Regions from separate parts of the Bacillus sp. N12A5 genome, predicted to be linked through region 2. Evidence: riboswitches for the same ligand, from Rfam matches in the RefSeq annotation. Region 2 holds a riboswitch; each other region holds the start of a gene.
What was found. Region 2 has a riboswitch for thiamine pyrophosphate ahead of thiC (phosphomethylpyrimidine synthase ThiC). Riboswitches for the same ligand answer to the same signal wherever they lie in the genome.
Positions count from the first base shown of each region.

Region 1: another riboswitch for thiamine pyrophosphate. It lies ahead of MOC09_RS02215 (Ykof family thiamine-binding protein); the one in region 2 lies ahead of thiC (phosphomethylpyrimidine synthase ThiC).
Region 3: another riboswitch for thiamine pyrophosphate. It lies ahead of tenA (thiaminase II); the one in region 2 lies ahead of thiC (phosphomethylpyrimidine synthase ThiC).
Region 4: another riboswitch for thiamine pyrophosphate. It lies ahead of MOC09_RS05140 (acetylornithine deacetylase); the one in region 2 lies ahead of thiC (phosphomethylpyrimidine synthase ThiC).

Region 1 covers NZ_JALAMR010000002.1:350,872-354,622, reverse strand. The annotation lists gene ykoH (two-component system sensor histidine kinase YkoH) at 1-692, opposite strand, end outside; gene ykoG (two-component system response regulator YkoG) at 696-1,382, opposite strand; TPP riboswitch at 1,484-1,595, shown strand; gene MOC09_RS02215 (Ykof family thiamine-binding protein) at 1,692-2,294, shown strand; gene MOC09_RS02210 (ECF transporter S component) at 2,296-2,895, shown strand; gene MOC09_RS02205 (ABC transporter ATP-binding protein) at 2,882-3,751, shown strand, end outside.
Region 2 covers NZ_JALAMR010000013.1:7,545-11,295, reverse strand. The annotation lists gene MOC09_RS14920 (sporulation protein) at 1-381, opposite strand, end outside; gene MOC09_RS14915 (hypothetical protein) at 521-724, shown strand; gene MOC09_RS14910 (spore coat protein) at 811-1,041, opposite strand; gene MOC09_RS14905 (Type 1 glutamine amidotransferase-like domain-containing protein) at 1,168-1,860, shown strand; TPP riboswitch at 1,929-2,036, shown strand; gene thiC (phosphomethylpyrimidine synthase ThiC) at 2,169-3,751, shown strand, end outside.
Region 3 covers NZ_JALAMR010000002.1:197,357-201,107, forward strand. The annotation lists gene MOC09_RS01340 (monovalent cation:proton antiporter family protein) at 104-1,948, shown strand; TPP riboswitch at 2,010-2,118, shown strand; gene tenA (thiaminase II) at 2,199-2,909, shown strand; gene tenI (thiazole tautomerase TenI) at 2,884-3,501, shown strand; gene thiO (glycine oxidase ThiO) at 3,485-3,751, shown strand, end outside.
Region 4 covers NZ_JALAMR010000003.1:378,217-381,967, reverse strand. The annotation lists gene sigG (RNA polymerase sporulation sigma factor SigG) at 1-458, shown strand, start outside; gene MOC09_RS05145 (ABC transporter ATP-binding protein) at 608-1,402, shown strand; TPP riboswitch at 1,415-1,516, shown strand; gene MOC09_RS05140 (acetylornithine deacetylase) at 1,603-2,883, shown strand; gene MOC09_RS05135 (YlmC/YmxH family sporulation protein) at 2,965-3,210, shown strand; gene pgeF (peptidoglycan editing factor PgeF) at 3,372-3,751, shown strand, end outside.

The DNA of each region.
Region 1 (3,751 bases), on a different contig from region 2:
TTATCGTAGTGCTCTTTCAGCATCATCGCCATCTCATTAAATGTCAGCCCCATTTGATATAACTCGTCGTGAGACTGCCCTTCCAATGAAATCGTTTTGAATGCTTTCTCCCGCTGTATGTCTTTCATTGTCACCATTAAGCGTCTGATCGGATTGATGATACGGCGGGCAAGCAAGCTGCCGGCAAAAAAAGAAGCGATACAAACAGCAGCACTTGCAGCGATTAAAATGATTTTCAGCAGAAACAGACTCTCTTCTGTGTTCTCAAGCCTTTCAACCAGCTGAAGAGAAACCACTTGTCCATCAGTCCAAATAACCGGAACAGCAGCCTCAGCAAACAGCTTGCCGTCATGTTTTCTTACATCTGCCGTTTCCCCGCTGTGAAAAGACAGGGGAAATTCTTTATATGCTTTTTCCTTTGTCATGGTCATGACGGCTTTTTGATCACCATTCACTACACGGACCATGCCGTTTGCCGGAAGATAAGCCTGCAGCATGTCCTGCAAAGCCACTCCTTCTGTTTCAGCTGCATGCAGTGCTTCAGAAATGTTATCCGTCTCAGCTGCAAGCCGGGCTGCATCCTTTGAGGTCAGCGCAGATGAAAAAATGAGATAGACTGCGGTATGGACCAAAATTAATAAAATCAACAGCGATATTGATGTGTACAGATGAATCTTGGTCTTCAGCTTCATCGTTTACCCCTTAATGGCATAGCCGACCCCGCGAACGGTATGGATCAGCTGTTTTTCGTAAGGATAGTCAAGTTTTTTTCTGATGTATCTGATATAAACATCCACGACATTTGTATCACCGATATAATCAAATCCCCATACCGAGTTTAGAATCTGCTCCCGTGTCAGCACCTGTTGCGGATGCTTCAGCATATAGACGAGCAAATCAAATTCCCGGGGCGTTAATTCCACCTCTTTATCTCCGCGTCTCACTTCACGGGTTTTTTCGTTCACCCGCAAGTCGTCATATGTAAGATAGGTGCCGATATCTTCTGTTTTTGTTCCGTTTTGGCGCAGCGCCGCCCTGATTCTCGCAAGCAATTCCTCGATTTCAAACGGCTTTGTGACGTAGTCATTCGCGCCGATATCCAGCCCTGTTACCTTGTCAGGAATGCTGTCGCGAGCCGTTAATAAAATGACCGGTGTCTGCTGATCCGTTTTTCTCAAGCGGCGCAGCACTTCCAATCCGCTCAATCCCGGGAGCATGACGTCAAGAAGCACCAGGGAATACCCGCCTTCCGCGGCGGCATTCAGTCCTTCTGTGCCGTTGTGTTTGATGGTGACGCTGTATCCTTCATATTCCAATTCAAGCTGAAGCACCCTGGCGATTTTTTCTTCATCTTCCACAATTAATATGTTCCCTTTTTCCAAAAGCGATCATCCTCTCCTATCCCAAAATGAAAAAAATGATTTCATTGTTTACAAAATGGTTCTTATCATCTATTATGATGTCAAAATAAAAAATTGTATACGGAAAGCACTAGGGGTGCTGTTTTGGCTGAGATAAAGCGCGCAAACACGCGCTTTGATCCCTTATGACCCGATCTGGATAATACCAGCGTGGGGAAGTGCAGGTTGACCGAATGGTGTATTTTTTTGTGCGCTTAATCGATCTATGACTGCATATTCCCTTAGGATATGCAGTTTTTTATTTTACCAAAAAAACAGGAGGTCGGAGAAATGGATCATATTTGCGGCACAAGCAGAATTGCCGGTTTTCGGTTCTCTTTATATCCGATGACGGATGATTTTATTAGTGTGATTAAGTCGGCGCTGAAAAAAACCGACACATCCAACGTTTGGACGAAAACCGATCATATCAGCACAGTCCTGCGCGGATCGATTGATCATGTATTCGACGCTGCCAAAGCCATTTATCTCTATGCGGCGAACAGCGAACAACACATCGTCATGAACGGGACGTTTTCTATCGGTTGCCCGGGCGATACACAAGGAGATACATATCTTTTTGCAGACGGCAAGCGCGTCAATGAAGAAGCTGTCCGCAGCCTGAATGCGGAAGCGCCGTGCCAATTTGCGCTGTATCCGCTGAATGAGCCCGATTATATGGGCTTGATCATGGAAGCTGTCGAGATTGCGAAAGCAGAAGGCACCTTCGTACAGGGGGTCCATTACGCGAGTGAGCTTGACGGGGATGCACATGACGTATTCAGAACAATGGAAGCCGTTTTCCGCATGGCTGAACAGCAAACAAACCACGTAACCATGACTGTCAATGTCTCGGCTAACAGTCCATCAAGAAAAAACAGAAAGCAGGGATAATATGAAAAGCTGGAAAGTAAAAGAAATTGTCATCATGTCTGTTATCAGTATCGTTTTTGCCGTTGTTTATTTATTATTTACGCATTTCGGAAATGTACTTGCAGGTATGTTCGGGCCAATCGCTTATGAACCGATTTACGGCATTTGGTTTATCGTTTCTGTCATCGCCGCGTACATTATTCGAAAACCGGGTGCAGCGCTTGTTTCTGAAATCATTGCCGCTCTCGTTGAGTGCCTGCTGGGAAATCCGTCTGGCCCGATGGTCATCGTTATCGGCATTGTTCAAGGACTCGGGGCTGAAGCGGTATTTCTCGCGACACGCTGGAAAGCATACTCTTTGCCCGTCCTTCTGCTGGCAGGAATGGGGTCTTCAGTAGCAAGCTTTATTTATGATCTCTTTGTTTCTGGCTATGCAACCTATTCACCGGGCTATCTTCTCATGATGCTTGTGATCCGTCTGATTTCTGGCGCGCTTCTTGCAGGGCTTCTCGGAAAGGCTGTCAGCGACTCTCTTGCTTATACGGGTGTGTTAAACGGAATGGCACTCGGGAAGGAATTGAAAAAGAAACGGAAGCGGGCTTCAGAACATGCAAGCCTTTGATGAGTTCCTAACGGTTGACCAGCTCGGCTTCTCTTATGAAGAAGACGAGAAACCGGTTTTTCAAAACATTTCGTTTGCACTTCACAAAGGAGAATGCGCTTTATTGCTGGGACCGAGCGGGTGCGGAAAAAGCTCGCTCGCCCTTTGTTTAAATGGCCTGTACCCGGAGGCTTGCGACGGCATACTGTCCGGACATGTATTTTTATATCAAAAGCCGGTCACAGACGCTGAAACTTCCGAAACGATTGCACAGCATGCCGGAGTTGTCTTTCAGGACCCCGATCAGCAGTTTTGCATGCTTACGGTTGAGGACGAAATCGCTTTTGGGCTGGAAAATCTGCAGATTCCGAAAGAAGAGATGGCGGAGAAAATTGATGCCGTATTAGAAAAATTACGTATTACTCATTTAAAAGAAAAAACAATATCTGCACTGTCAGGAGGACAAAAGCAGAAAGTGGCTCTCGCCTGTATTTTGGCGATGGAGCCCGAGCTTATTATATTAGATGAGCCAACTTCCCTGTTAGATCCTTATTCAGCTCGGGAATTCGTTCACATGATGAAAGAGCTTCAGCAAGAAAAAGGCTTCAGCCTCCTCGTCATTGAGCACCAGCTTGATGAATGGACGCCTTGGATTGAGCGGACAATCGTGCTGGACAAAGCAGGAAAAAAAGTGCTGGATGGCGGGACGAAAGATCTATTTCAGCACGAAGCGGAGACCTTAAAACAAATGGGCATCGCGATTCCAAAAGTGTGTGACCTGCAGGAAAAACTCAGTATGCCGTTTACTTTATCAAAAGAAACGCTTTTTAAAGAACCGTTTCCTGCCGGTCATAATGAAAAGAAAGAAGTTCCTTCT
Region 2 (3,751 bases):
GGACTTATCGATACCGCCTTCGATATCAAGGTCTGTCACCACGGCGACTTCTACTTTTCCTACAGTAATCGGTGTATCTAGCGGTAGAGTGAATGAGAACGGAAATTGATGCTCTTCTCCAGGCTGAACGGTGAATGAACCAGTGACCCGGAAAGAATGAATTGTAGCGTATTTCCGGTGCTCTTCATCGTCTTTTACAATGACGTACCGTGTATTAAGCTGTACGTCAATATAGCGGATGTCCTGAGCGATTTTTCCGCCTTTGACATGTACAGTACCCCGTACTTCCTCTCCAGGATAATAGGCGTCTTTCTCTAAAATCGTATCTACTTTGGCAGCACCGATTCCGGCACTTGCAGCAAGCTTCTTAAAAAATGACATGTTAGATCTTCCCCTTTTTCTTTTTCTCAACAAATATACGTAAGAAAGAGGAAAAAAGATTCATTTGGTTCATACTTTTTTCCTATGATTCTTCAGGTTAAAGGACAGACTAAGAATAATACTGAAAGCAAAGGAGCGGATTGAAATGAATAAAGAAAGTATGGTTGCTGATGAATTACACAGAATGTTTTTGGCTGGTGAGCTGCAAATCACGGTAGAAGAGGATATCAATAATATATCTGAAAGGCTGAGAAACGGCGATCTCAGTTTAGACCGATTGGGCGGGGAAGATGCGTTTATAAAAGAAACAGTAAACGAGGCTTTAAGAAGAGTGGAGCAATAAAGGAAAGAGACGGTCTTTCATAAAATGAGAGACCGTCATTTTTTATGGCCTGTTTACAGTTCTCTGCAACATAAAAGCGAGTCGATTTAAAATGGTTTATCTAGGACAAAGCCTTTTTCCAACAGGAGTTCTGACAGTTCTCCATGCAGATAAACAGCTGCATCTAATTGATCATGCAATGCTCTTCGGAGGTGAGGGTTCGAGGTTTCCTTTATCGCGGCAGTGTACTTGTTAATGCTGTTTTTTGTTGTTGCTAAGAAATCAAGGGCAGTTGCAGGTATAGCTATGGCGTTAATCGGATCAAAGACATTGTTCAATGGCAAGCCACCTCCTGTACAGGATGTTATTTTCTTGTTCCCCTGATAAGAAAATATTTTGCTTTGTGTCTTGCTTTTATACAAAATGCTATAATGAATAACAAATTTTTCCGGGGGAGTGGGATGATGAAGCAGATTATTGCGATGGGCGGAGGGGGTTTTTCAATGGAGCCGGATAATTTGTCTCTCGATCAATATATCATCAATCAATCGGAGCGGAAGTCACCTCGCATTTGTTTTCTGCCGACGGCGAGCGGTGATTCCCAAAACTATGTTCAGCGGTTTTATGATGCTTTTCAAACACTGGATTGTGTGCCGTCTCATTTATCCTTATTTAAGCCGCCGACAACAGATTTACTATCTTTTGTTATGGAACAGGATGTAATATATGTTGGCGGGGGAAATACGAGGAATATGCTTGTACTGTGGAAGGAGTGGGGGCTGGATCTTATTCTCAGAGAAGCATGGAAGAACGGTTTGATTCTAGCTGGATTAAGTGCCGGTGCGATCTGCTGGTTTGAAGAAGGGGTCACAGATTCGGCCGGGCCGCTGACAAGTATGAAAAGTTTAGGTTTGTTGCAAGGGAGTTTTTGTCCTCATTATGATGGTGAAAAGGACCGGAGGCCGATATACCACCAGCTGATATCTAATGAATTTCTGAGTGATGGCTATGCGGCGGACGACGGAGCGGCTCTCCATTTCATAAATGATCAGCTGTTTCAGACAGTGAGTTCAAGACCGGGTGCAAAGGCATATCGGGTGATGATGGATGAATATGAAATAGCTGAAATCCAGCTGCCTGTCAAATATTTAGGATGAATTAGCTGAATATTATCTATATTCCCCTTTTTTTCAGATTGGTTTTATGTTAAGATGAGTGCGAAATCAATAGTTACTGGGGGTGCCCGCTATCGGGCTGAGAGAGAAGGCAAGCTTCTTAACCCTTTGGACCTGATCTGGTTCGTACCAGCGTGGGGAAGTAGAGGAATTGTTTTTATTATTGTCGTGCTGGGCAATAATATGTTTCTTTCTGACTGTAACCGGGTTCATTCATTTGAATCCGGTTTTTTGTGCTGGTTATGGGCTTGATTTTGTCCTTTCAAACGAAGAGAGGGGAAGGATAAGTAATGCAAAACAATTCAGTGCAGCAAGCCAACATTTCCATTATGTCGAGTTTTTCGGGGAGCAAGAAAGTGTACGTGGAGGGGTCTTCTTCGGACATCCAAGTGCCGATGAGGGAGATCGCATTGAGTCCGACGACGGGATCGTTCGGTGAAGAGGAAAACGCGCCTGTGCGTGTCTATGATACAAGCGGACCTTATACGGACCCTGATGTGACAATTAATATTGAAGAAGGTTTAAATCCTCTCCGCCAAAAATGGATCACAGAGCGCGGCGATGTGGAAGAGTATGAAGGACGGGCTGTAAAACCAGAAGATAACGGTTATAAAAAAGCAAATCCAAACGCAAGCTATCCCGGACTAAAGCGGAAACCGCTGAGGGCGAAGGCAGGTCAAAATGTCACGCAAATGCACTATGCCAAAAAGGGGATCATTACTCCTGAGATGGAGTTTATCGCCATTCGCGAGCATGTGTCTCCTGAGTTTGTCAGAGACGAGGTAGCCAGCGGCCGGGCGATCATTCCTTCAAACATTAATCACCCTGAAAGTGAACCGATGATTATCGGAAGGAATTTTCATGTGAAGATCAATGCGAATATCGGGAATTCAGCCGTTACGTCATCCATTGAAGAAGAAGTGGAAAAAATGACGTGGGCCATACGCTGGGGAGCGGATACGATGATGGACCTTTCTACCGGAAAAGACATTCATACGACGCGTGAATGGATTATCCGCAATTGTCCTGTGCCCGTGGGGACTGTTCCGATTTATCAGGCGCTTGAAAAAGTAAACGGCGTAGCGGAGGATTTAACGTGGGACATTTATCGTGATACGCTGATCGAACAGGCAGAGCAGGGAGTGGATTATTTTACGATTCACGCAGGTGTTTTGCTTCGCTATGTGCCGCTGACTGCCAAACGGACAACCGGAATCGTGTCACGCGGGGGAGCAATTATGGCGCAGTGGTGTCTGGCTCACCATCAGGAAAGCTTCTTGTATAGTCATTTTGAAGAAATTTGTGAAATCATGAAAATGTATGATATTGCTTTTTCTCTTGGGGACGGACTTCGTCCCGGATCAATCGCTGATGCCAATGACGAAGCGCAGTTTGCTGAATTAGAGACGCTTGGAGAGCTGACGCAAATTGCCTGGAAGCATGATGTTCAGGTGATGATTGAAGGGCCTGGGCATGTGCCGATGCATAAAATCAAAGAGAATGTCGATAAACAAATGGACATTTGCAAAGAAGCGCCTTTTTACACATTAGGGCCGCTGACAACAGATATTGCGCCGGGCTATGACCATATTACATCAGCGATCGGAGCGGCGATGATCGGCTGGTATGGGACAGCAATGCTTTGTTATGTAACGCCGAAGGAGCATTTGGGGCTGCCTAACCGTGACGATGTTCGGGAAGGAGTTATTACATATAAAATTGCGGCGCATGCGGCAGACCTTGCAAAAGGGCACCCCGGAGCGCAAATACGGGATGATGCTTTATCGAAAGCCCGTTTTGAATTCCGCTGGCGGGATCAGTTTAATCTATCCCTTGATCCGGAAAGAGCGCTTGAATATCATGATGAAACCCT
Region 3 (3,751 bases), on a different contig from region 2:
TCGTCTTAACCCTTGTTAAAATCGCGTTATGTTTTTGAAACATGAGGTTCTGTTTGTTAATTGAGAACTGACATAACCCTGATCTTAAAAGGAGGTTCTGATTATGGCGCATACATCTGTCGCATCTTTAGTTGTTGTACTAATCGTTGCATTTTTAACACCCATCCTTTTGCATCGGTTTAAACTCAGCATCCCGGTTGTTGTTGCTGAAATCATTATGGGGCTGATTATTGGTAAAAGCGGCCTTGATTTGGTTGTGGAGGGTGATACATGGCTTCAGACACTCTCTATGCTCGGATTTATCTTTTTAATGTTTTTAAGCGGGCTTGAAATTGATTTTTCATCATTTGAGAAAGGAAAGAAAAAGCAGCTTCTGCCGAACGGCAAGGAAGCGCCTAATACGTTTGCTGCGGCATCTATTATTTTTGCCGGTATTTTTATTTTATCATTGCTGCTGTCCTATGGGTTCGTCTTGGCAGGGTTTATCCAAAATGCTTTTTTAATGACACTTATTATTTCAACGATTTCATTAGGTGTTGTCGTTCCAACGTTAAAAGAAGAACGGATCATGAATTCAAATATCGGGCAGATTATTTTGCTCGTTGCTGTTATCGCTGATTTGGCCACGATGATTCTTCTAGCTGTTTTTTCTTCTTTATACGGAGAGGACAGCGGAAACATGTGGCTCTTGATGATCCTGTTTGCGGCCGGAGTGGTGCTTTACTTTTTCGGCCGGGTCTTTAAACATCGCTCTTTTGTTCAGTCCATGTCAAAAGGGACGATCCAGATCGGGACACGTGCCATTTTTACGTTAATTATTGTCCTTGTTGCCTTGTCTGAATCACTTGGGGCAGAAAATATTCTCGGCGCTTTCTTAGCGGGGGTTCTTGTTTCCCTTCTTTCGCCAAACAAAGAACTTGTTCAGCAGCTGGATTCATTTGGCTACGGGTTCTTAATACCGATTTTCTTTGTGATGGTCGGTGTGAAGCTGGATATTTGGACTCTTTTCCAGGATAAAACCATTTTAATTATGATTCCGCTTCTGCTTCTGGCGCTGTTAGTCAGCAAAATCATTCCTGTTATGTACCTAAAGAAGTGGTATGATAACCGAACCGTTTTCGCGTCTGGTTTCCTGCTGACATCAACGCTTTCGCTCGTGATTGCCGCTGCGACGATCGGCCAGCAGCTTCACGTGATCAGCGCAAATATGTCAGGAGCGCTAATTTTAGTAGCCGTCATTGCGAGTATTTTTACGCCGATCTGTTTTAAAAAATTGTACAAACGGGAAGAGCAGCCTGAGGAGAAAAAGACGATTACGTTCATCGGCGCCAATCAAATGACTTTGCCTGTTACACTTGAGCTGCCGGAGAACGAGTATGACGTGCGGGTTGTGCACGTTTATCAAGAGAATGCGGAGGAAAAGCTGTCAGAATCAGTGTTTACGGTTGAGACGATTGCTGATTATGAGCCTGAAACCCTAGATTCACTCGATATTTTTGATACGGATATCCTCGTTGTGGCGACAGGGAATGAAGACATGAATGCCGAGATTGCACTACTTGCAAAAGAAAAAGGCACAGAAAGAGTCATTGCCAGCGTCGGATCACCTGAGAATGAAGCAGCTCTGAAGGAGCAGGGGATTAGCATCTTTTCTATTCTGCTGTCGACAAAAACATTGCTTCGCGCGCTGATAGAAGCCCCAGGCGTCATGAAGCTGCTCACGAACCAAGAATCTTCGCTGTATCAAATTAATATGGAAAACAGCAAATACGACGGTGTCATTTTGCGGGAATTCCCTCTAACAGGCGACGTCATTTTTGTCAGGATTTTCAGAGGTGTGGACAGCATCGTTCCTCATGGAGACACAAGGCTGAAACTTGGAGACCGCTTAATTGTCACCGGATCTCGCGAGTACGTAACGGAGCTTAAGAAAACATTGGAAGGTTAAATCTTGACCAATTAGGGATTCGTGTTAATATAGAGGTGCAGAACAATTCAATATGTATTCGTATAACCACTAGGGGTGTCCTTCATAAGGGCTGAGATAAAAGTGTGACTTTTAGACCCTCATAACTTGAACAGGTTCAGACCTGCGTAGGGAAGTGGAGCGGTATTTGTGTATTTTACTATGCCAATTCCAAACCACTTTTCCTTGCGGGAAAGTGGTTTTTTTATTTATCAGACAGGGGGAATGATGTGTGAAGTTTTCAGAAGAATGCCGCAGTGCAGCCGCAGAATGGTGGGAGGGGAGTTTTGTCCATCCGTTTGTTCAGGGAATCGGTGACGGAACGCTTCCGATTGACCGTTTTAAATACTACGTGCTTCAAGATTCTTATTATTTAACGCATTTTGCGAAGGTGCAATCGTTCGGCGCCGCTTATGCGAAGGACCTTTATACGACGGGACGGATGGCAAGCCACGCCCAAGGTACATATGAGGCGGAAATGTCGCTTCATCGCGAGTTTGCCGAACTGTTGGAAATCAGTGAAGAGGAGCGTAAGGCGTTTAAGCCGTCTCCTACGGCGTACTCATATACATCCCATATGTACCGTTCGGTTTTGAGCGGGAATTTTGCTGAGATTTTAGCGGCCCTTCTACCGTGCTATTGGCTTTATTACGAGGTTGGCGAGAAATTGCTGCATTGTGATCCGGGGCATCCGATTTATCAGAAGTGGATCGGCACATACGGAGGTGACTGGTTCAAACAGCAGGTCGAAGAGCAAGTCAACCGGTTTGATGAGCTGGCGGAAAACAGCACGGAGGAAGTGCGCGCCAAGATGAAAGAGAATTTTGTCATCTCCAGCTACTATGAATATCAATTTTGGGGAATGGCCTATCAGAAAGAAGGCTGGTCCGACAGCGGCATAAAAGAGGTGGAGGAACTTGGAGCTTCACGCCATAACGGATGACTGCAAACCGGTTGAAGAGTTAGCGAGAACAATCATAGCTATTCAGAATGAAGTTGATTTTATACACATCCGGGAACGGTCAAAATCGGCGGCAGATATTTTGAAACTGCTTGAGCTTACGTCCGAAGGCGGTGTGGATAAACGAAAATTGGTCATGAACGGGCGGGTGGATATTGCGCTTTTTTCTACGATTCATCGCGTGCAGCTGCCGAGCAGCAGCTTTTCGCCGAAGCAGGTCAGAGCCAGATTTCCTCACCTTCATATCGGGCGGTCGGTGCATTCACTGGAGGAAGCGGTTCAAGCTGAAAAGGAAGACGCCGACTACGTGTTGTTCGGTCATGTGTTTGATACAGATTGCAAAAAGGGTCTTGAAGGCAGAGGTTTGTCTTTGCTGTCAGATATCAAAAAACGGATTTCTATCCCGGTTATTGCCATCGGCGGGATGGCGCCGGACAAATTAAGAGGCGTAAAACAAGCAGGGGCAGACGGTATCGCTGTCATGTCGGGAATTTTTTCTTCGGCTGACCCTTTGGAAGCTGCCAGACGATATTCCCGCAAGCTAAAGGAGATGCGCTATGAAAAGGCATTTTGATGCAGTTGTCATTGGAGGCGGAATTATTGGTTCCGCGATTGCCTATCATTTGGCAAAGGAAAATATGAGCACCGCATTGTTTGAAAGCGGAACAATCGGCGGCAAAACCACAAGTGCTGCTGCCGGAATGCTGGGTGCCCATGCCGAGTGCGAGGAACGTGACGAGTTTTTTGACTTCGCCATGCACAGCCAGCGTCTGTATAAAGGCCTTGGTGAGGAGCTTTATACGTTATCCGGCATTGATATCCGG
Region 4 (3,751 bases), on a different contig from region 2:
ATAATAACCCGATCCGTGTTTCAAGATCGCTCCGGGATATCGCTTACAAGGCGCTTCAGGTAAGAGAGCGGTTAATCAGTGAGACAAGCAAGGAGCCGACTGCAGAAGACATCGCAAAAGTTCTTGAAGTACCGCATGAGGAAATCGTATTTGCGCTTGATGCCATTCAGGATCCGGTATCTCTATTTGAACCGATCTATAATGATGGCGGAGACCCGATCTATGTGATGGACCAAATCAGTGATGAGCGCAATACAGATTCACAATGGATTGAAGAGCTGGCTTTAAAAGAGGGCATGAGAAGGCTGAATGATAGGGAAAAAATGATTTTAAGAAAGCGCTTCTTCCAAGGGAAAACACAAATGGAAGTAGCCGAGGAAATCGGAATTTCCCAAGCTCAGGTGTCTAGGCTTGAAAAAGCGGCTATCAAACAAATGAATAAGAATATTCATCAATAGTGAAATGAAAAGCCTTTAAAACGATTTTTGTTTTAAAGGCTTTTCTATTGATTGCGGGTGGTTTACGTTTTGGAAAAAATAAGGTATCCTAGTCCGTACGAAGTTTTATGAAAATTAAAACAATTATAAGAGTTTAGAGGAGGACCACGATGATTTTGCAGCTTGACAATGTCTCACTAAAACGAAATGGAAAATGGATACTGAGGAATATTCATTGGAAGGTGGAGGAAAAGGAGAATTGGGTGCTTTACGGACTGAATGGCGCCGGAAAGACAGCGCTGTTAAATATGCTTTGCTCATATTACTTCCCAACATCCGGTGAGATGCAGGTGCTTGGCCATGAGTTTGGTAAAACGGAGCTTGGGGAGAAGCTCAGACGGAAAATTGGCCTCGTCTCAGCGGCTCTGCAGCAAAAATTATATCCATCAGATTCAGCCTTTGAGATTGCTCTAAGCGGAGCTTACGCTTCAATTGGATTATATGAAACGCCAAGTGCGGAAATCAGGGAAAAAGCGATCGGTTTATTAGAGGACTTGGGCGCAATTGAATATGCCGACCGCCGCTATGAAACCCTTTCTCAAGGGGAAAAACAAAGAGCCTTAATTGCAAGAGCGCTAATGGCCGATCCGGAGCTGCTGATCCTGGACGAACCGGTCACAGGGCTGGATTTTATTGCCCGGGAAAAGCTGTTAGATACGATTACATATATTGCAAACAAAGAAAATGCGCCATCAATTCTTTATGTGACGCATCATGCGGAAGAAATATTGCCGGTCTTTGACAAAGCCCTTTTATTAAAACAGGGAGAGGTCTTTGGATCAGGAGAAATAAAGGAAATGCTGACTGATCAAATACTTTCCGCTTTTTTTGATACACCAATCCATGTATTATGGAATCAGGACCGGCCGTTTTTAACAAGAGCCGAGCCGATAACGAATGCCTGACAAACACATATCGATTCATCCTAGGGGTGCTTTGCGAAGCTGAGAGAGACATTGTCTCAACCCTTTTGACCTGATCTGGATCATGCCAGCGGAGGGAAGCGGTGAAATAGCGGAGTGCATAGGACTCTGTTTGTTTTTATTAAGCCGTTTCATAACATATGAAATGGCTTTTATGATTTTAAAGATAGGAGCGGATCACATTGAATCAACAAATAGACTCTCTGTTAAAAAAGGTGGAGGAGCAAAAGGAGGAGCTCATTCAGCTGGCAAAAACACTGATTTCTTATCAAACACCTGCTCCGCCTGCAAGAAATACCGACGGCATTCAATCATGGATTGCTGGTTTTTTAAATGAAATAGGATTCTCAATCGATAAATGGGATGTGTACCCGGGAGATCCCAATGTTGTAGGTCTGCTAAAGGGAACAAATTCAGCAGATTATCGTAGCCTGATCATCAATGGCCATGTAGATGTGGCAGAGGTAAAAGAGGATGAAGAATGGGAGCATGACCCGTTCCATCCAATTGAAAAAAACGGTCTCTTAATTGGGCGAGGCGCTTCTGATATGAAAGGCGGAATGGCGTGTGTACTCTTTGCTGTCAAATTGATTCGTGAGGCAGGCATTGAACTTCCAGGTGATTTGATTCTGCAATCGGTTATCGGGGAGGAAGTCGGAGAAGCAGGCACGCTTGAATGCTGCAAGAGGGGCTATCACGCTGATTTTGCAGTTGTCGCAGATACGAGCGATATGCATATTCAAGGCCAGGGCGGTGTCATTACAGGCTGGATCGAAATCAAAAGCAGCCAAACGTTTCATGATGGGACGAGACGGAATATGATTCACGCAGGCGGAGGAACATTCGGGGCAAGCGCAATTGAAAAAATGGCAAAAATCATTGCGGGGCTCGGGGAACTTGAGCGCCACTGGTCCATTATGAAAAGATATCCCGGCTTTCAACCAGGCACAAATACCATTAATCCGGCTGTCATAGAAGGAGGCAGGCATGCGGCTTTTATAGCGGACGAGTGCCGGCTGTGGATCACAGTCCATTTTTACCCAAATGAAACCCATGACCAAGTGGCTGCGGAAATAGAAGATTATATCAACCGGCTGAGCGACAGTGACATTTGGCTTAGGGACAACCGCCCTGTATTCAAGTGGGGAGGCTCATCTATGATTGAAGACAGAGGAGAAATTTTTCCGGCATTGGAAGTTGACCCTGGCCACCCAGGCGTCTTAGCGCTTACTGCCTCTCATGAGAAAGTGAAACGGGAGCGCCCGGTTATGGACGTTTCTCAGTCCGTTACAGATGGCGGATGGCTGTTTAATGCCGGCATTCCATGTGTGATATACGGCCCTGGCGATCTGCACAATGCACACTCTGTCAACGAAGAGGTATCGATTGAGCAGCTGGTAGAGTATACAAAAATCATGCTCGATTTTATTATCAGCTGGTGCAGCTGTAAAAAAGAACAGTGACATGAAATTTTCTTCTTGCTGACAAGGTTCAGCCTGCCCGTTCATATACTTGAAAAAAGGACGGAAAAAGGACGTGATGGAATGATCAGCATTTCAGAATTTCAGGTAAAGGATGTCGTCAATGTCTCAAACGGAAAAAAGCTGGGGAGCATTGGTGATATTGATATCAATGTGACAACTGGAAAAATTCAGGCGATCATACTCGGAGGAAATGGGAAAGTTCTCGGATTTTTTGGAAAAGAAGAGGAATTGGTCATTCCATGGCGAAATATAGTAAAAATCGGGGAAGATGTCATCTTGGTCCGATTAAATGAACCGCATGCATAATGCGCTTGTCTGCCGTGGATTGGCAATTGCCGGAAGTCTCGATTCTTCCGGCACATTTCATTTAGAAATATGCAAATCGGCGCTCAACGAATGCAGAAAGATGTGGTAAAATAAGTGGGAAATTCCGCTTTTTTAAATGTTTGTCGAAAGGTTGGATCATCATGAATACATATCACCCATTCAGTCTTACCACACCCTCGACACTCATGATACAAGACTGGACACAAACGAATCAAAACAACAGAGAAGTCATTGCCGGATTTACAACGAAAAACGGCGGTGTCAGCCAAAAGCCTTTTGAATCGTTAAATACAGGATTGCACGTTCATGACAAAGATGCAGATGTAGTTAAAAATCGTGAATATATTGCCGATATGTTTAATACTGATTTGCAGTCTTGGGTATTCGCCGATCAGACACATGATAATCGCGTTCAAAAAGTAACGCAGAGGGATAGGGGCAAAGGCGCCCGTGAGTATCATTCGGCTTTTAAAGCAACGGACGGGCTCTATACAAATGAAAAGAATGTGTTTTTGGCATT